One region of the Nanhaiella sioensis genome, then DNA from elsewhere that is predicted to be linked to it. Evidence: riboswitches for the same ligand, from Rfam matches in the RefSeq annotation. Region 1 holds a riboswitch; each other region holds the start of a gene.

Region 1 (6,994 bases):
CACACGTAAAACGTCTACGTGAAAAACTGAATCGTGTTTCTGAAGAAGCAGCAAAAATGATCGTAACTGTTTGGGGTGTGGGTTACAAGTTTGAGGTAACCAATGAATGAAACTTTGGCGAAGTGTAGTAGGGAAATTATGGTTTACTATTTTGCTATTAGTTTCATTCGTATTATCAATTCTAACCGTCCTTTTACTCCAGTTTTTTGAAAATTATCATGTCAATGAGGCAAAGAATGATTTAACAAAAACAGCGACCAAAATAGCCTCGATCATGGAAGAATATGATGATAAACAATTAGCACGGAATATTTCATGGGAATTAATTGATGAGATGACGAAAGTCATTATTGTATATGATAAAGATAATTATTGGTATTCACCTGATAGTAATGTACTAGAAAACCTACCAATATCATCGATCTTTAATGATAAACAACTAGCCAGGGTGTTTACGAACAGGGAAGTAATAAGCGAAAAGAAATACTTACATGAAATCACAGCTCCAGTTGATAAAAACAGCCAATTGTTTTTAGTTGCTGCACCTTTAAAAGTTTCTAACGAAGAAAATGGCGCAGTAATTATATATCAGTCATTAAGGGCTGTTGAAGAGACATCACATCAAACAACTAAACTAATACTTTTAGCTGCGGGAGTCGCAATTGTATTAACGACCATATTTGCTTTTTTCTTGTCAACTAGAATAACTTCTCCACTGCTTAAAATGAGAGAAGCAGCGTTCGAAGTGGCAAAGGGGAAATTTGATACGAAGGTACCGATTTTGACAAATGATGAAATTGGTGATTTAGCTACTGCTTTTAATCAAATGGAGCGACAATTAAAGTATAATATGAACGCGTTAAGTCAAGAAAAAGAGCAGTTATCTAGTATTTTAAGCAGTATGGTTGATGGTGTAATTACTTTTAATAAAGATGGCTCGATCTTAGTTTCAAACCCACCTTCTGAGCAATTTTTGCAAGCATGGTATTACGAACAAGGCAATTTAGAGAAGCCAACAGAAGAGCTACCATCAGAGGTTCGAGAATTGTTTAAACAAGTTGTTTCTTTTGAGAAAGAACAGACGATAGAAATCACATTACAAGGTAGGAATTGGGTTATCGTTATGAGCCCGTTATATGATAATAAATTTGTCAGAGGAGCTGTCGCAGTACTTCGAGATATGACTGAAGAACGAAGGTTAGACAAGCTACGAGAAGATTTTATTGCGAATGTGTCCCATGAATTAAGAACACCAATTTCTATGTTACAAGGATATAGTGAAGCGATCATTGATGATATTGCTAGTAGCGATCAAGAAAAGAAAGATATCGCAAAAGTAATATATGATGAATCTTTACGTATGGGTAGGCTAGTGAATGAGCTATTGGATTTAGCTAGAATGGAAGCTGGTCACTTAAATTTGCATTTAGAAGAGATAGATATTCAACCTTACATTCAAAGAATAATTCGCAAATTTCATGGGTTGGCACAGGATAAGTTAATTACCTTGGACGTGCAAATTAACGTAGTACATAAAACAATTATGTTTGATCCTGATAGGATTGAACAAGTATTAACTAATCTGATTGATAATGCAATACGTTATACTGATGAACAGGGAACTGTTGTTGTAAAAGTTGATTCTATAAAAGATGGTTTGAAAATTGACGTCAAAGACTCTGGTTCAGGAATTCCTGAGGAGGACTTACCATTTGTCTTTGAACGCTTCTATAAAGCAGATAAAGCTCGAACGCGTGGACGTTCAGGTACTGGACTGGGCTTAGCAATTGCTAAGAATTTGATAGAGGCGCACAATGGAAATATCTTCGTTCATAGTAAAATTGATGAAGGAACTACATTTTCATTCTTTATACCACAATAATAAAATGCACGATTGTGCCATGTTAAGTATTTGATAAGCAGTCAAATTATTCTTGTCAATATATTAATAATCGGGTATTATGAAAAAGAATTTTTAAAAGGGCTCATTTCGTATATGGTGTTACTATTGTTAGTAAATATGCTAGAAATGGATTTATGGCAATTAGTTTTATCCTAAACGTCTTTGCATGAATAACAATAATCAATGCGTAAACAGCCTAAAAATGAATAGTGCTAGGTGTCTTTTCTATTATACTACATAGGAAATAAAGGGAATGTTAAAACATTCCATAAAGACTTAAAAGGGAATTCTAGTGTGAATCTAGGACTGCCCCCGCAACTGTATTTGTGGACGAAATGATATTACCACTGTATGGAATAATAATATTATACATATTTATTGTTAGCCATATGGGAAGGATCAAAGTAGGATGAAGCATGAGTCAGTAGACCTGCCAAGCACTATATACGTTTTCAATTCTTCGGGGATTGAGTATTGAGACGGTCGAGTAGTGTATTTTTTAGTAACAATACATTTATGATGCCGTCTAACAGCTCATCCAATTCGGATGGGCTTATTTCTATTTAGGCTGATTTCGTTAACATTGTTGTTACCTGAACAACAGAGGTTTATAATCATTCTCATCGTTGTATTGAAGAAAAGACAACACGTAACTCTAGTTGTCCTAATACGAAAAACAACAATGAATACGAAAACTGCCATATTAAAAAAGAAGGAGAAAAAAGATGTTAAACATTAAAAAGTACTTCCCTACTGTCTTTATCGTTATTTTATCATTCATTTTATTAGTAGGTTGTGGTCAAACAGAGGTTAAAAATAATGAAGCTTCTACAAATGTAGAACAGGAAACTAAAGTTGATGATAAAGCAGAGTCTAGCTTTCCAGTAACAATTACGGATGGATTAGGTAATGACGTGACAATAGAAGAAGAGCCACAAGCAATAGTGTCGTTAATACCAAGTAATACAGAAATAGCTTTTGCGTTAGGTTTAGGTGATAAAATGGTTGGTGTAGGTGATTGGGCTGATTATCCACCAGAAGTAGCCGATATAGCAAGGGTTGGTGGAACAGAATTTAATGTTGAAAAGGTGATTTCATTAAACCCAGACGTCGTTCTTGCCCATGCCTCAAGTGCGCATAGCTCTACTGAAGGTCTTCAACAACTACGAGATGCTGGTATAAACGTGGTCGTTGTTAACAATGCAACATCATTTAAAGCAGTTTATGACTCTATTAAAATGATTGGTGTTGTCACTGGAACAGAAGAAAATGCAGACAAGATCATAAGTGATATGACAGAAAAATTGAATCTGATTAAAGAGAAGTCAGCAGAAATTAAAGAAGCTGATCAAAAGGTAGTTTGGATAGAAATATCCCAAGCTCCAGATCTATTTACGACGGGAAAAGGTACCTTCATGCATGAAATGCTTGAAGCGATTGGAGCAAAAAATGCAGCAGGCGATCAAGAAGGTTGGCCACAATTTACAGAGGAAGATGCGGTATTGCTTAAGCCAGATGTTATTGTTATTACATATGGGTATTATGTCGATAATGCAGTTGATCAAGTATTAGCGCGTGATGCATGGCAAGAAGTACCAGCTGTAAAAAACAAACTGGTTTTTGATATTAACTCTAATTTAGTAACACGTTCTGGTCCACGTTTAATTGAAGGAGTAGAAGAACTTGCAAAAGCTGTCTATCCTGACATTTATCAATAAAAACCGTTCTCTACCATATATTATTACTGTATGTTTTGTTATATTTTCAATTTTGTTAGGGGTTTCGATAGGGACGTTATCGATCCCCTTTTCTACTATTTTAAACGTGATCTTTTATAGAGTTTTTCATTTAGGATCAATAGAGACGATTGATACAACAGTAGTAAATATTATAATGGCGATTCGCTTACCCCGAGTGATTCTAGCTTTTATTGTCGGATCTTCTCTAGCGATTGCAGGGGCTGCATTTCAAGGGTTGTTAAAAAACCCATTAGCAGACCCTTATACACTTGGAGTATCTTCTGGAGCATCAGTTGGAGCAGTAATTGTGCTTTTTTTTGGTATACATATCCCTTTTATAGGGAAATTTACTTTACCTATATTTAGTATTTCTTTTGCGTTTCTGTCCCTCATACTCGTATTAGTGTTTGCCAGAGCAGTTGAGAAATCCATGTCTGTGGAAACGATTATTTTAACTGGGATTATATTTAGCTCATTTTTAGGGTCTATTATTTCTTTAATGATTGCACTTACGGGTGAAGAATTAAGACAGATCATTAACTGGTTATTAGGTAGTGTAGCGATGAGGGGTTGGGATTATATTAAAATTATTCTACCTTTTTACATGGTAGGCATTGTATTACTACTCGGTAATGGAAGAGAGTTAAATGCATTTTCATTTGGTGAAGAGTCAGCTAAAGTTTTAGGGGTTAATGTGGCAAAACGAAAAATGACCATTTTGGCAGCTTCTTCATTATTAACAGGTGCAGCTGTTGCTGTGTCAGGAACAATCGGTTTTGTAGGTTTAGTTATTCCTCACATAACAAGGCTTTTATGGGGCCCCAACCATGTTCGTCTATTACCATTATCAATGCTTAATGGGGGGGCATTTTTAGTTATTGCTGATTTAATCGCTAGAACAATTATTACTCCACGTGAACTACCAATAGGAGTCATTACTGCCTTAATTGGTGCACCTGTGTTTGCTTATATTTTTATATCGAATCGAAGAGGATGATATTGTCATGATTAATGTAACGGAAGCTAGTTATCATTATAATCAAAAAAAGGTGCTGGATGATATTAACTTCACTGTTAAAAAAGGAGAAATTATAGGTATAGTTGGGCCTAATGGCAGTGGTAAAACAACATTATTAAAATTAATTAGTGGAATGTTACATGCTAATACAGGTGATATAAGGATAAAAGGCCAGTCGATAACAAAATATGAGCAAAAAAAACTAGCGAAAATCATTGCTGTTTTACCTCAAACAATTGAAGCTTCATTTAATTATTCCGTTCAGGAAACAGTTAAATTAGGCCGATATGCTCACCAAACAGGGTTATTTCCTCAGTGGACCGATGAAGATGAGAACGTTGTAAAAAAGTCAATTCAACTAACTGGTTTAACAGGGATGGAGGAAATGAGCTTAGCGACTCTAAGTGGTGGAGAGCGTCAAAGAGTGTTCTTGTCCCGTGCATTAGCACAAGAGCCTGAAATACTCATGTTGGATGAGCCGACTAATCATCTAGATATATCGTATCAAATACATTTGCTAGATTCTTTATCACAATGGTCTGAGACATCAGACTTAACTGTCATTGCTATTTTTCACGACCTGAATCTAGCAAGTTTTTATTGTGATAAAATTCTGCTGCTTAATAATGGAAAAATGATTGCAATGGACGCACCTAATAAAGTATTGAATGAAAAAGATTTAACGAACGTATACCGAACACAATTAACAGTAGGTGAGCACTCTACAGTACCGAAAACACTAATATCACTCGTCCCTAAATTACCTACTTTACCGCAAGAAAATGGGTTAATGTCACAAATATCAATGCACTTAACTAAAGAAATGATTGTTATTCAGACTAAACAACCATTTAAAACACTCTCTTCTTCAATAATTGGTGATGGAATCGGTTGGAAAAGCACCTTTGTAAACCGTCACGTCCACAAAAATTATAATTGTAATAGTCCAAGACAAGATATGACGTCATTTCTTCAAAGCCATAGTATGAATAGTCCTGATTGTATCGGTATGATGACTGCAGCAACATTAGAAGATGTAGCTACGGAAGTGCTTAATGTTAACAATCTTAGCATATTTACAGTCATAACCGCAGGTACCTCAAATGCAGTTGATGTGAGTAGAGCAATGTATAGGGAAGAAGAAGTGGTTTATCCAGGGACGATTAATATGATGATTTTTGTTGATGGAAGACTTACGGAAGCCGCGTTTGTACAAGCAATAATGATAGCTACTGAAGCAAAGACAAAAGCGCTCCATGATGAACATATAATAGACCCATTGTCAGCAACTATAGCAAGTGGAACCTCGACAGATAGTATTGTCATTGCAGCATCTCAGACGAAAGAGCTTATAGAATATGCAGGATCTATTACTCAAGTGGGTAAAGCGATAGGGCATACTGTGTATGAAGCGACAAGGAAAGCTATTCAAAATAATAAAACAAGAAGAAGTGGTCATGAATGATAGAGCATATCTGTGCAATTATTATTGCTCTCGGTTTAGATTTTGTAATAGGAGATCCAAAGTGGCTTCCCCATCCAGTTAGAGGTTTTGGCTGGATGATTAGGAAGTGTGATCATGCGCTTAATGAAGGTAAATTTAGAAAAAGCAAAGGGGTAATAACAGTCATAGTTGTTTGTGGTTTTGCAACAGTCATTTCTGCGGCAGTTATATTTTACCTATATTCGTTACATTGGGTCATTGGCATGCTTGTTGAGGCACTTTTTATCTTCACAACAATTGCAACGAAAAGTTTAAAGGAAGCCGCCGTTGAAGTTAAGCTACCTTTAGTTGATAAAAATCTAGGTTTAGCTCGAGAGAAATTAAGCTGGATTGTTGGAAGAGATACGATTCATCTTGAAGAATCAGAAATTGTTCGTGGGGTCGTAGAGACTGTAGCTGAAAATACGAGTGATGGAATTACAGCCCCTTTATTTTTCGCAATACTTGGAGGTGGCCCTTTAGCTGTAATGTATCGAGCAGCAAATACGTGTGACTCAATGCTTGGCTATAAAAATGAAACCTATCGAGAATTTGGTTGGGCGGCAGCGAAATTTGATGATTTATTAAATTTTGTGCCTAGTCGAATTTCTGGAATATTAATGGTTGTTGCTAATGTAGCATTGGCAAAGCAATCATTAAAGGAATGTATGAAACTCTTATTTCGTGATGCTAGCAAACATCCCAGTCCTAACAGTGGTTGGCTAGAAGCGGCGATGGCTTCGATATTAAGTGTTCAGTTAGGAGGAATTAACTATTATAAGGGTGTGGCATCAAATAGAGCGACAATGGGTGACCCCATCGTTACACTGACTGTAAAGCATATAGATAAG
Region 2 (6,994 bases), 1.7 Mb from region 1:
TGCGATATAGACTTCTTGAGCTTTATCTAAGAGTACAAAAATAAATCTATATGTGAATGCAACGAGTTCAATAAATAGTGTTGGTAGTTTCATTTTCTGTAGAAGCCATAAAATATCATGAAGCGGCGTAGATAATATTAAGAAATACATGCAACTTACAGTTGAGAAAACGGTAAAAAATAAGCTTGTAACGATTGATATATTATCTGTAGATATATACAACTGCCACGTACCAAAAGTCATTGACCATAAAGAATCAATTACTTTGTAGTCATACGGTGCAACCGAAATAAGAATAGGTATAATACTTGAAACCAAAAAAAATGATGGTAATAAAAGTAGTTTTATATAATCACGTACTGAGATTTTCGCACCAAAAACTATTGCCATGCTCATGATTAACAAAGTTATAACAGCAATAACTTCACTTTTTGTAATAAGACAGAAAAACAAAAATAAAAATGTGAAAACTGCTTTCTCAATAGGGTGAACATGTCGTAGCTGATTCAAATAAGCAAGCTGGTCAATCCGAAGCATGCTTCACCTCACTAGAAGATTCAGTGGAGAATTTTTTTCGTGCTCTACCATAGCCGATAACATAGCCGATTATAATTGCACCTATGGCCGCTTGTAAGGAAAATAGCAAGCTTTCTATCTCACCGCTTGGTGGCTCCCATAATACGTTGAACCAAGGCTCATAATTAGGTGCTATTTCACCAATCGCTTCTTCAGCTTGTCCATCTGCCCCACCAAATTCAGCATCCCGCTGTATTACTAAAGGAACAATAGCCAACAAGATGACCAACACTATCAAAATCAGATTTTTCATTAATTAACATACCTCCTTGTTTCAAATAGCTGTTTTCGCATTAATAGTTGCTTTTCGTAATAAAAGCTAAACAAGAATATAATTAGTTCAGAGCAGCTTTTCTTTGTTAAAGTCTATAAAAATCATTTCATACATATCAGTTACTCAAATGTAAGTGAAACAATGGCTGTAGCATAACTAATTGAGTTACTTCTCTTTTTGCTCAACTACCTTGTTGTTCTAAGCCTTTTTTGAACTCATTCTAACTACTGGAACATTTAATAGCTGTAATTCTCGAACATTGTATTTTGCAAGCAAGTTCATAACTACTACTGTTAATAGCCCCTCACTCACTGCTAAAGGAATTTGTGTGAAAGAGAAAATCCCAGCAAATTTGATAAATGATGCTACAACTCCTCCAACCTCAGTCGGAAATGCCAGAGCTAATTGAAAAGCTGTCACAGTATAAGTACTGAGATCTCCTAACATGGCTGCTAAAAAAACTGAGACTGCAAAAGAGAAATTTACTCTTAAGCCTGCTTTAAATACGAAATATGTAACCATTGGTCCTACAACAGCCATCGAAAATGCATTTGCACCGAGTGTTGTGATACCGCCATGAGCGAGCAATAATGATTGAAACATTAATACAATCGTCCCTAGTACACTCATGACTGTTGGACCAAAAAGCACAGTACCTAGCCCAACACCAGTCGGATGTGAACTACTTCCAGTTACAGAAGGGATTTTTAATGCTGACAACACAAATGCAAACGCCCCTGATAGCCCAAGCATCGTCTTCACCTCGGGGTTTTCTTTCACTTTTTTTCGGATGGAGTACATCCCAACAGCCAAAAATGGAATGGTTAAAACCCACCAAAAAATAGCCCACCCAACCGGCAGGAAGCCCTCCATTATGTGCATCGCATATACTGGCCGAAATGAATTCAGCCAAAAATAACTAGTCAAACCAATAATAATTGTTACGAATAGCCAAGCATGTTTTCTTTTCATCAGTGAAGCTCTCCCCCATGTTTATAAAGGCTGATTCGAAATATATTGATATACACACGAATATAGCTCGTGGTTACTAAACAAAATTAGAAGATTCCGAAAGAGCCTTTATGTAAAATAAAAAGAGCACTCAAACCATAAAGGATCGAGTGCTCAGAAAAAGTCAGTATTAACTATATGTTTACATACTAATTCTTAACAACACCTCCCTATATTCCCGTAGGTTACAATCGTGTTACTTAAACAGGCAGGTCTCCTGACTTATCTTCAACACTTCCTGCGCCTTCCCATTTCTTTCGAAACAGTGACACATATGCAGGTTGCTCAGACTTACAGTGGCGGGAACCGCGTCGGCTTTACACCGAACTTCCCTTTTAAGTTGTACACAGCTTTTACTTATGCACAACACCTGTTTATTTCATCATTCAGTTGTTATAATTCAGTATATTCTAAATTAAATTATGAGTCTAGCTTTTTTCATATCATGTATATTTGTGAAAGGAAATTTCTAATAGTACGTGTATAATATAATAAATATTAATTTGATTTCTAATAAAACAAAGTTAAGGTGACTAACTATGAAAATAGGACAATTTTCTAAAGAAAATAAAATAAGCATAAATACAACTAGACACTACATAGACCTTGGCTTAATAACACCTGAGAAAGCATCCGGACAGTATCAATTTGATGAACAGTGTCACAGAGATGTAAAGGATATTATTTACTTAAAAAACCTCGGCTTTTCGTTAAGTGAAATAAAAACAATCTTTCAATATAAAAGACTTGGCAAATTATCCGCACTAGAAAATAACGAATTTTACAAAGAGATTTTTGTAGAAAAGCTACATACGATAGAACATAAAATAGTCGAATACGAAGAAACGAGACAAAATTTGCAAAATGAACTTACCCATTTAAATACAACGAATAAACCTAAACAGCTTAAAATGGGTATGAGCTTATCAGTGCTCCCACTTTTAGAATGTAAAAAATGCGGCGCTGCTCTAAGCATTAAAAATGGAGACATCGTTAACAATCAAATCTTACATGGTGTTCTTCAATGTAACTGTGAGCATCAACACTTTATTAAAGACGGAATTCTCTTCACCCCACAAACCATTCATCATGCTCACCACGTTAAAAGTCCAAGTCATATGATGAATGAATTCAACTATTTTATATCAGATTACATTAAGGAAACAGATGAAAAATATTTAGATCATCTATATCAGGCTGTTGACTGGTTTTATAAAAGGGTTAATTTTGAACAATTAACGCATAAAATATTGCTCCATCTTGGTACCGGAATTGGTTTCTCATTAAGGCATATCTATAACTCCTTGCCTAAAGATTGCCTCTATATTGCGGTTGATCATGATTACCAACGACATTACGTATTAAAAAGTATTTTAGAAACTTATGAAGAACAGAAAAATATCTTATTTATTTGTTCTGATTTCCTACATATTCCATTAAAAAAAGAAGCAGTCGATTTTTTAATTGATACAGGCAGTTCAGAGCATAGCTTTCAACATGAAAACTTTTTAATAGAGGAAGTACAGCTTTATTTAAAAGAAGAAAGTAATTTAATCGGTGCATATTTGACGTATGAAAACTATCATAAAAAAAATGAAATCAATCCGTCTTATAGACAAAACTTTCAACTTAATAACATCAAAGAGAAATTAAAAACTTTACGCTATGACCTTGTCGACGATATGGTCTCTATTCCAGTTGATCAATCCCCTGGAAAGTATGAATTGCAATTACTAGATGGCGAGAAGATGTATACTTATCTTTATTATGGAAAAAGGTTGGGTTAACCCGACCTTTTGTAAATTTCATCGTAAAAAAAACGTAAATACTACCTTGCTATTGCCCTTTCCCGATGAATTAGGATTACTATAAAGGAGGGGGAAATATTGAGGAATAAATTAAGTCAAATGTTTGATCCAAAATCTGATGTAAAAAATTTGATCTTACTTTCATTTGGAAGCATTGTCTCGTTATTTGGATCTTTCGTTTACTCATTTGCTATCAGTTTATATGTTTTGACAGTAACAGGTTCGGGGCTTTCATTTGCAACAAACTTAATATTATCTATTATACCGACCATTATTTTAGGACCTGTAGCTGGAGTTATCACAGACCGTCTGAACCGTAAATTCATACTAGTTTTTAGTGATGTATTAAGTGGCGTGGTGCTTCTTGTTTTATATGTAATTAGTCTTCATGAACTCCATTTATATTGGATTTATGCAATAACATTTATTTTAAATGTCTTCAGTACATTTGCTAGTGTGAGCATCGAATCATCTAAACCAAATATTGTTCATGAAAATAACTTGATGAAGATCAACGCGATCACAAGAATAATTTTTTCAATTTCTTTTACTTTAGGACCAATTATAGGAGGAATGGTATTTGCTTTTGTTAATATAAAAACCTTTATATTAATAAATGCTATCTCCTTTATCATTTCAAGTATAAGTGAGTGCTTTATTAATTTCCGATTCAATGAAAAAAATTCTCCTAACAAAGAAAAAGACCACTTTTTCATAGAGCTAAAAGAAGGTTTTTCCTATATTATTTCTCAAAAAAAATTACGAGGCATTATCGTTCTGTCAATACTTGTTAACTTTTTTATTACTTTATCATCAACCATTCCAGTTCCGTTTATTATTACAAATGTTTTAAAGCTTCATTCTACTGCATTTGGAATCATTGAAGCGGCATTTCCAATTGGTATGCTAATTGGATCTATTTTCATTGGAAAATTTATTTCAAAGTTACATTATCATAAGTTTTTAATACTTATGACTATGATCATCTCCAGTTTAACAATCCTCATTAGTGGACCATTGCTCTTTAACCAAACTTATCACCCTATTTTTTACACAATATTTTATTGTGTATTAAATATAGGCTTTGGGATTTCTTCATCATTTGTCGATATCCCTATCATGACGTTTATTCAACAAATGGTTCCTGATCAGTTAAGAGGGAGAGTTATAAGTACTGGCTTAACTATTGTTAAGGCCATTGTACCGATTGCTATGATTCTGTCAGGAACACTTCTAAACATCATCTCACCTTATTGGCTACCATTAGTCGGAGGATCAACACTGTTAAGCATAAGTTTATATATGTATTTCACGAAAGAAATAAGATCAATATCGTTGAGACACCATACACAGAATGCGGAAGCACCTTAATAAGTTTTGAAGCTGTATGCGATTAAGTTACTGCATATCAGCTAAGGAATAGCTATTTGCATTTTAGCAGCAAAGGAATGCTAATTTAATAGGCACTTTTTGTTAGGCTGTTTTCGGTTGTTTTTCCTATTAACAAATACACATGAGAACAACTCAAGCTTTGGGGCATCTTTTTTTTAAAAAAATATTGATATAACAGCAAACTATATTAAAACAGCCTTTTGTTATCTTTGTTGCTTTATTTCACTTAAATTCGAGTAACTGATATGTTGCATATGTTGAATATGGTTTTAATAGTCTTAGAAGAAGAAAAGGTTAAACTAACTGCTTTATCCGTGTTTATATCTTAGTAAGAAAAGAAACGAGCTGTGGAAAAAACAATATCAAACATAAATAAAGGTGATTATATGAAAACAAACTTATTTTTTGTGCGCCATGCTCATGCTACTTATACACCTGATGAATTAAGTAGGCCTCTGTCTAAACAAGGTCTATTTGACGCAACTAACGTAACATCCATTCTTAAAGACGAAAAAATCGATATCGTCATATCTAGCCCTTACAAAAGAGCGATACAAACAGTTGACGGTATTGCCCAGCTTAGAGGTATGGAGATAGTACTAAAAGACGACTTTATGGAGAGATTATTGTCTGACGGACCAGTTGATAACTTCCTACAGGCTATAACAGCCGTTTGGGAAAATGAGCAGCTTTCATTCAAAGGTGGGGAATCAAATATAATTGCTCAGGCACGAGGTGTAAAGGTAACTAAAGAGATATTATCAAAATATGAAGGTAAAAATATAGTTGTCGGTACACATGGCAATATTATGGTATTAATCATGAATTACTTTGACCCACAATTTGATTTTGCCTTTTGGAAACAACTCACCATGCCAGATATTTATAAATTATCCTTTGATGGACATGAGTTAGTAGATGTCTATAGATTGTGGAGTTCTCAAAATCATTAACAGGATCCCTCATTAAATAGACTCGCTGCTTCACCCGTTGTATCAAAAGAGATGAAAACCGTAGATGCATTTGTATCTACGGTTATTTACTAAAACATGAGCATTTGTTAATTGAACTCATTACTAATTTTAGTTTCATAAGGTAATTCTTTAGATTCATTTGGCTGATTAACAGATAAGTTCGTTAAATTAAGCTTAATGCTAACCATAGCACCGACTATTATGATGATTGCAGCTGTAAAATAAGTAACGATTAATGATGTGTAAGTGACCAAAGGTCCAGCAACAGCCGATCCCACTAGCATTCCTCCAATAAATAATGGAGTTAATATTCCATTTGTTTTCCCTATATACTTTTCATCTATCATTTTAATGATGAGCATTCCAAGCATCGTTTGCCACATGGCTAATATTAAGCCTGTTATAAAATTCATTGTCGCTGTTAATACAAACCATACAGACAAAACCTCTATGATAAGTGAGAAAGACAAGAAACATAACCCTCCGACAATTACCCTTTTCACCTTAAACTTGTTGCCTAATATAGCAGCCATAATACTTCCAACAAACATTCCTATGCCGGCTAGCATATAAAGCCATTGAATACTCTCTTTATCCAGGCCTAAACGATCAATAACAATGAAAATGTCCAACGGTTGAACAATACCTGCTCCTAATCCAATGAAAACAAAAGCAATTGCAATAATACTTAAATTTCTTGAGTTCTTTACGTATCGAACTCCATCTTTCAATTCTTTAATAAACCTAGAAGAGCTATGTGAGTGCTCTTTATGCGGTGTTGGTAGGAACAATAATGTGATAGACGAAATGAAAAATGCAATCGTGATACTTACTAAGGAAGCGGTAATGCCAAACCAACTGTAGATTAACGTTCCGATAATTGGACCAATGATTAAAAATAGTGCTTGCAAGCTTTGAATAATTCCTATTGCAGGAGCAACCATATCTTCTGGAATATG
Region 3 (6,994 bases), 770 kb from region 1:
AGGAATACGAGTGATTGTGAATGACCTCCTGTTGAGCTAGCATAATCATGAGTGCATTGACAGAAGAATCTGTAATATAGTCAGCAACCTTACTTGCATAGTCAGATTGAATGCTATCTAAAAGAGCTAATAATCCAATGATTTTCAAAAACGCATCCTGCTCAACTTGAGAGAGCTGTGGAAATTGTTTTATATCCTTTCCCATATTAATTTCAAACGGTGTCCAGAAGTTTGCTAACATTACTTTGTATTTTGGGTATGCCCAAGGAAAACGGACGTCATCCCAGTTTAATATATTTGAACTTGCCCCGTTGATCATACTTGTTGAACAGTTGGGTGCTTGTGCATCCATAAGCTCTCGTTTTGCAATTGTAATCATCATTATCCCCCTCTTTTAACTATGACAGCTATCGCAATCTTCAATGTCAGCAGTTGATGTTGAACGTACATAATAGGTTGTTTTTAATTCGTTTCGCCAAGCAAGTGTATGAAGCTCCAATAATTCTTTAGCCTTTACGTCATTCCGAACGTAAATATTAAATGAAATTGATTGGTCGATATGCCGCTGTCGTTTCGCATTTTGCATAATACTCCACTTTTGGTCAATTGTATAAACCGACTTGTAATACCAGTTTGTGTGAGGTGTCAAATCTGGTGCAGTAACTGGTATTTTATAGTTCTTTTTCTCTTCAGAGTATTCTTTTCTAAATATCGGGTCAATACTTGCTGTAGACCCTGCAATGATCGAAGTTGATGAATTAGGTGCTACTGCAAGCAAATAGCCGTTTCGAATACCGTGCTTCTTAACATTTCCTTTTAACTCATTCCATTGTTTTGAATGATATTTTCTGTATTCGAAATATGCTCCTGATTCCCAATCTGAGCCGTAAAATGCAGGATAGGGTGTTTTTTCCTTAGCCAATTCCATGCTAGCTTGAATTGTTTCGAACGCTATTTGTTCATACAGTTCATCACAATAAGCGACAGCTTCATCACTTTCCCACGCTATACCTTTTAATGCTAATAAATGGTGCCAACCAAATGTACCTAATCCAATCCCTCTATATTTTTCATTCGTTATTTCTGCTTGTAATACAGGAATTGCATTTAAATCTATTACATTATCAAGCATACGAACTTGTATTTTAATTAACCTGTTAAGGACATCATCCTGAACTGCTTTAGCTAAAGAGATTGATGATAAATTACAAACGACAAAATCCCCAGGCTCTTTCACAGTAATGATTTGACCATCATCTACCATTTGTTCAACAACAACTGTAGGACTCATATTTTGCATAATTTCTGTACATAGATTACTACAATAAATCATCCCTTTATGTCTGTTTGGGTTTGCTCTATTTGCTGTATCTCGGTAGAACATATATGGTGTTCCTGTTTCTAACTGTGAAATCATAATAGCCTTGAAAATATCTATCGCTGCTACAGTTTCTTTTGAAAGGATCGGATTGTTTACGCATTCCCAATATTTATCTCGGAAAGACCCTTTGCCACGCTCCTCATCAAAATAATCCTCTAATGAAAAGCCCATTGTTTTTCTTACTTCGTGTGGGTCAAAAAGATACCATTCACCACGTTTATCAACAACTTCCATAAATACATCAGGTATACACACTCCGGTGAATAGATCATGTGTACGAAGTCTTTCATCTCCGTTATTTAATCTCGTATCAAGAAACGACAATATATCCTTATGCCATACATCTAAATAAACTGAAATCGCTCCTTGCCTTTGGCCAAGCTGGTCAACAGACACTGCCGTATTGTTTAACTGCTTCATCCAAGGTATAACCCCTGATGAAACTCCTTTAAACCCCTTTATGTCACTACCTCTCGCTCTAATTTTCCCTAAATAAACACCTATCCCTCCACCATTTTTAGATAAATTCGCGATGTCTGTATTCGAATCATATATTCCTTGCAAGCTATCATCAACTGTATCTATAAAACAACTTGATAGCTGGCCATAGCTTTTTCCTGCGTTAGCAAGTGTTGGTGTTGCAACCGTCATATACAAATTAGAGAGTGCCCAATAAGATTCGTTAATAAGTGCTAATCTATTTTCCTTATTTTCGTTCATCATCAATGTCATTGCAATGATGAGAAACCGCTCTTGTGGTAACTCAAATACTTCTCCTTGATGAGATTTTGCCAAATAACGATCCGATAATGTTAATAAACCTATATATGTAAAATATTGATCTCGCTCTGGTACGATAATGTCTGCTAATATATCAATTTCTTCTCTTGAATATTGTGAGAGTAATTTCGGACTATAAATTCCCATCTCCGTCAGCTTTAATAGCAATTGATAAAATGAACCATAGTGGTAACCTGACGACTCAGCTCTATTTTCAGTCGCTTTTTGATAAAGTGAATCAAGGTATATATTTGCAGCAAAGAAAGTCCAATCAGGCTCTAACGATGTAATCCTTTCCAGTGCAGATAATATTAACATGTTGGTAAGTTGGTCAATATGCCATTCATCTTTATTCTCAAGAGCCAGCATTATTTTCTCTCGATATTCATCAAATGATAAATGAGGAAATCTATCAGCTATTTTTTGAACATAATCTAAAACCATTTCAGACGTACCATCAGCCAGCTGCTGATACTCAACTAATACCTTTTGCATTCTTTCCATCCCCTTTTAATAAAAATGCGTATGAATCTCGCCTGCCTCCAACATGCAATGAAATCATTACACATGCTAGGTATATTGTGAAGTGACTCAATGGGTTAGAAGGCAGAGCTAGACCCTGTTCATCCTAAAATATAAAAAAGCTCATCCTTAGTAAGATGAGCGAACAGAACGATGGATATATAAAAGAGAGAATTATCACCCTTTTAAGAATAGTCATTCAACAAAAAAATGTTTGAATGATTTTTCTTCTCCTCGTCCTATCCTCCCAACTCCCGAAGAAAATAGCACTAAATAAAAAAGGCAGGTCTCCTGACTTGTGCTTCGCTTTACTTTAAGCCCCTTCCCATGAAATCGTACTTCACAGTGGTTTCGCTTATTTCATCAGCACTTACAGTTGCGGGTACAGTTTTGGATTTTCACCAAATTCCCTACATGGAGATGTTCTATATTTCTCGAACATCTATACGTCGATTTTTCGACACCTTTTTTACTAGATAACAAAATATTGTATTATCAACTTAATTATACTACTAAATATTGAATTTCAATTTAAATTATAATAGGTTTTGACATTTCTTGCAATAAGAACTATACGCAAATAAGGAGTATTTAAATTAAAAGATTAAAGATGACAGAACTTTGTCAGGTAACATATCGATCATCTATATGTATAGTATTGAACGAAGGTAGGTAACATTAAGCAGTTCAGAAATATTGTGTAATTAAGGTAATATGACGTTTACACCACGTAAGTACCTTGAATATTTTCAATCTTCTACACATAGTATTTTTGAAAGGTAACAAAGTGTAGTAATTGCTTAAAGGAGGGATTATGTTGTCAAAAATAAAAGATCTTTTAACCTATGAAGATTTTTTTATGAAGAAAATATTTAGTAATAAAGAACACTACTGGGAAGTATTACAAATATTACCTAATTTTATTCAGACAATATTATCAAAAAAAAATGCTACTATAAATGGTGAAGTAGAAGATAAAAATTCTGTGAATAATAAAAACATTTTTGTTGGTAAAGATAGTTTTATAGAACGAGGTGCATATGTTAAGGGACCTGCTATAATCGGTGAAAATGTTAAAATTTATCACGGAGCATATATTAGAGATAACGTAATCATTGGTGATAACTGTATAATTGGTAGTTGTTCGGAAATCAAGCATTCTATAATACTAAATGGATCTAGTGCTCCTCATTATAATTTTGTAGGTAATTCAATACTCGGTCAAAATGTAAACCTTGGTGGTGGGGTACATTTATCGAATTTTAAAAATGTACCTTTTGGAGGGAAAATCAAAGTAAAGACCATAGATAATAAAACTATTTCAACTAATTTAAATTACCTAGGTTCAATTGTAGGTGATAATTCGAAAATTGGAGTTAACTGTGTGTTAAATCCTGGTTCAGTTATCGGTAAAAATGTTCTTACTTATCCCAACCTAACAATACGAGGTTATATTGAAAATAATTCACTTGTCAAAAACATAAATCAAATTGAGATTAAAAGACTTCTCTAATTTCCGTTCGAGATAGTTATATATAATGATAACCCGAGATAAACCTTATGAATACAACTTATCCAATATTATTTTTCTATTATCCCATTTCTTTTCAATATGTCTATGATATACAATGCCCTATGTTTATAAGTATGATTTTTTGCGACCATGTCTTTACCTCGTTTCCTTATAACATCTCTTTCCTCAGTTTTTAATAAATAATGCTTTACTAATTCTACTGTTTCTTCTTTTGAAGAGGATGTAATTAAGTGATACCCTGGTGTAAATAAGCGTCTTATTTCTTGTGTATCAGACGTTATGAGAAATCCTTCTGAACCTAATATTTCAAAAGTTCTTTGTGTAAGCTGATTTTGCTGGTTTTGAAGGCCTATGATGATATCAGAGCTACTATATACTTTTGGAGTTTCTAAATAATGAATATAACCATGGATCCAGTCATTAGGAATTTGCACACCAAGTATATCTTGCATGTTCTTCCAACCTACTCCCCAAAAATCAACTCGTATATTTGCTTTTATTAACGGCTCAATTAATGTTTTAGTAGATTCGTAACGATAAAGGTTAGTGTTTTTTCTAAGAAGATGAGGGTATGCATTAGCAACTACTGCTATCGACTTAGTATATTTAGGTTCAGATTTAGTAATATAATGTGTGTCTGGATGATATCCAAAATCTAAACGAGCTGAAGGTAGACCTAACTTTTTATATACTTTCACCAATGAAGGACAAATAGTAAATATAAAATCTATTTTACTATTTTTAATTAATGGTAATGTAAAAGTTTTAGTATGTGTGGGGTCTTCAGTAGCCCAATAAACATGTGGGATATTTGTTTTTTCAAGATATTCCTTTAACCAACTTTGTTTTTCTTTTCTATGCTCTCTCGTCCATCCCATTGAAAATATGATATGAGGATTATAATTAGCAACGGTATTAAAAAGTTCGGATTTTGATGATATTTCACAAATGTTAACTTCATGACCTAAGTCTTTAAAGCCTCTAGGCAGTCCGTGAATCCACATCGGGTGTTTTTCTAAAAATAAAATACGCATTTTAAACACACTCTCCGTATAACTAAAATCAGGATTTATAAATATTCAAAGAAAACCTCCCCGTTAAGGGCATTTCTTTGTGATATATAAGAAAATGTCTTATATCGTTGGTTTTTAAATGTTTTCTAATATTTTTAGACGTCGTCCCTGTGGTGTACCTTCATATCGTGACACACACACTATGTTTACTTTTTCTTATCTTTTTTAAAAGTAGTGACGTTTATGCACCGACAAGTACTATCTAGCATATTATTTAAATCGGTATTTACATCTGTAATCGATAATCTATACCTATGGCTGCCTATTGGTGGAGTATCACAGACTGTGTTATTTGGGGTTAATGTGAAAACACTATTCGTCCTTTCATCAAAGACATTATACGTACATATTGTTGTAGAATTCCCACCTGTAATACGTTCTACTACATAATTTACATCAATTGGTCCTAGAGTCATAGTGTCCGCTTGTAAGTCTACCATGGAATCAACCTTTAAGATCCAATCCTTTTCTTTAACCATTATCGAATCAGTAGTTAATTCTATAGGCACAAACGGAGTTTGAGGGTTACCGTCTGATAATGTGAAAGTATCAAATTCACAATTACATATTATGTTGTTATTAGAATCTCCTTTACATTTACACTTTGACATAATTCACCATATCCTTTCAGTAATTTATGATATTTCTCACTCCTTCTATTTATATTCATATTCATACCATTTTGCAAAGGGCATTAGCCAAAGTTCTGATGAAAAATGTGAGTTACATTAAGTGCTTAGTTTAAACTGTAACACCTCCTTCAATCGGTCATAAAATAATTAGAAAAGCTTTAGAATTGTTTACCTTCTACTAATATAAAAAAAGAGGTGAATAACATTAGCAAGCCAGAAATTAGTCTGTGTATGATTGTAAAAAATGAAGAAGAAGTATTAGATAGGTGTTTATCTTCCATAATTGATTTAATAGATGAGATTATTATTGTTGATACTGGATCAACGGATAGAACGAAGGAAATAGCAATTCAATACACAGATAAAGTTTATGACTTTGAATGGGTGGACGATTTCTCAATCGCCCGGAATTACTCTTTCTCAAAAGCTACAAAAGATTATATTATGTGGCTTGATGCAGATGATATTGTACCAGCAGAAAGTCAACATAAAATTGCTGAATTGAAAAAAATTCTTGCTGAGCTTAAACCTGATTCTGTCATGATGGTATACCAGAATAGTCTAGACTCAGATGAAAACACCATGTTAACAATCTATCGTAATCGTATATTGAAAAGACAATGTAATTTCAAATGGCATGGATATGTTCATGAAGTAATTGAGGTTTCAGGTAAAGTATTAAAAACAGATATTGCTATAAAGCATAAAAGCGAGCGAAGGAAATCAGATCGAAATATTAGAATATACGAGAAAGCCATAGCCAAAGGGGCAACCTTTTCTCAGAGGGATATTTTACATTATGCTAATGAATGCTTGGATCACAAATACTATGAGCAAGCCATTCATTTGTATGAAACCATTCTTGCTATAACAAATCAGGATAAAGAATTTAAGTGTTATGCTATATGGAAGATTGCTGATACTTATATTAACCTTAAAAATTATGACAAAGCGATTGAGTATTGTTTAGGCTCTTTTAAGGTTGATTCTCCAAAAGCTGAAATATGTTGCAGGTTAGCAACATGCTTTCAGTTAAAGAACGACATTCACCAAGCCATCAGTTGGTATAAAA

Evidence for each region. A riboswitch is a leader RNA that binds a small molecule or an ion and turns the genes downstream of it on or off. The one in region 1 is predicted to bind cobalamin.
Region 2: another riboswitch for cobalamin. It lies ahead of V1503_RS08855 (energy-coupling factor ABC transporter permease); the one in region 1 lies ahead of V1503_RS16885 (ABC transporter substrate-binding protein).
Region 3: another riboswitch for cobalamin. It lies ahead of V1503_RS20870 (ribonucleoside-diphosphate reductase subunit alpha); the one in region 1 lies ahead of V1503_RS16885 (ABC transporter substrate-binding protein).

What each region holds. Positions count from the first base shown of each region.
Region 1 is NZ_JBKAEG010000001.1:3,636,128-3,643,121, forward strand. Features, by position in the region: gene V1503_RS16875 (response regulator) at 1-110, shown strand, start outside; gene V1503_RS16880 (ATP-binding protein) at 107-1,882, shown strand; cobalamin riboswitch at 2,102-2,355, shown strand; gene V1503_RS16885 (ABC transporter substrate-binding protein) at 2,638-3,621, shown strand; gene V1503_RS16890 (FecCD family ABC transporter permease) at 3,587-4,639, shown strand; gene V1503_RS16895 (adenosylcobinamide amidohydrolase) at 4,647-6,125, shown strand; gene cbiB (adenosylcobinamide-phosphate synthase CbiB) at 6,125-6,994, shown strand, end outside.
Region 2 is NZ_JBKAEG010000001.1:1,901,674-1,908,667, forward strand. Features, by position in the region: gene cbiQ (cobalt ECF transporter T component CbiQ) at 1-537, opposite strand, end outside; gene V1503_RS08850 (energy-coupling factor ABC transporter substrate-binding protein) at 524-829, opposite strand; gene V1503_RS08855 (energy-coupling factor ABC transporter permease) at 1,049-1,822, opposite strand; cobalamin riboswitch at 2,052-2,250, opposite strand; gene V1503_RS08860 (MerR family transcriptional regulator) at 2,401-3,648, shown strand; gene V1503_RS08865 (MFS transporter) at 3,748-5,040, shown strand; gene V1503_RS08870 (histidine phosphatase family protein) at 5,448-6,014, shown strand; gene V1503_RS08875 (MFS transporter) at 6,122-6,994, opposite strand, start outside.
Region 3 is NZ_JBKAEG010000001.1:4,410,676-4,417,669, reverse strand. Features, by position in the region: gene V1503_RS20875 (ribonucleotide-diphosphate reductase subunit beta) at 1-382, opposite strand, end outside; gene V1503_RS20870 (ribonucleoside-diphosphate reductase subunit alpha) at 395-2,665, opposite strand; cobalamin riboswitch at 2,948-3,166, opposite strand; gene V1503_RS20865 (LbetaH domain-containing protein) at 3,501-4,196, shown strand; gene V1503_RS20860 (CgeB family protein) at 4,265-5,251, opposite strand; gene V1503_RS20855 (hypothetical protein) at 5,437-5,901, opposite strand; gene V1503_RS20850 (tetratricopeptide repeat-containing glycosyltransferase) at 6,154-6,994, shown strand, end outside.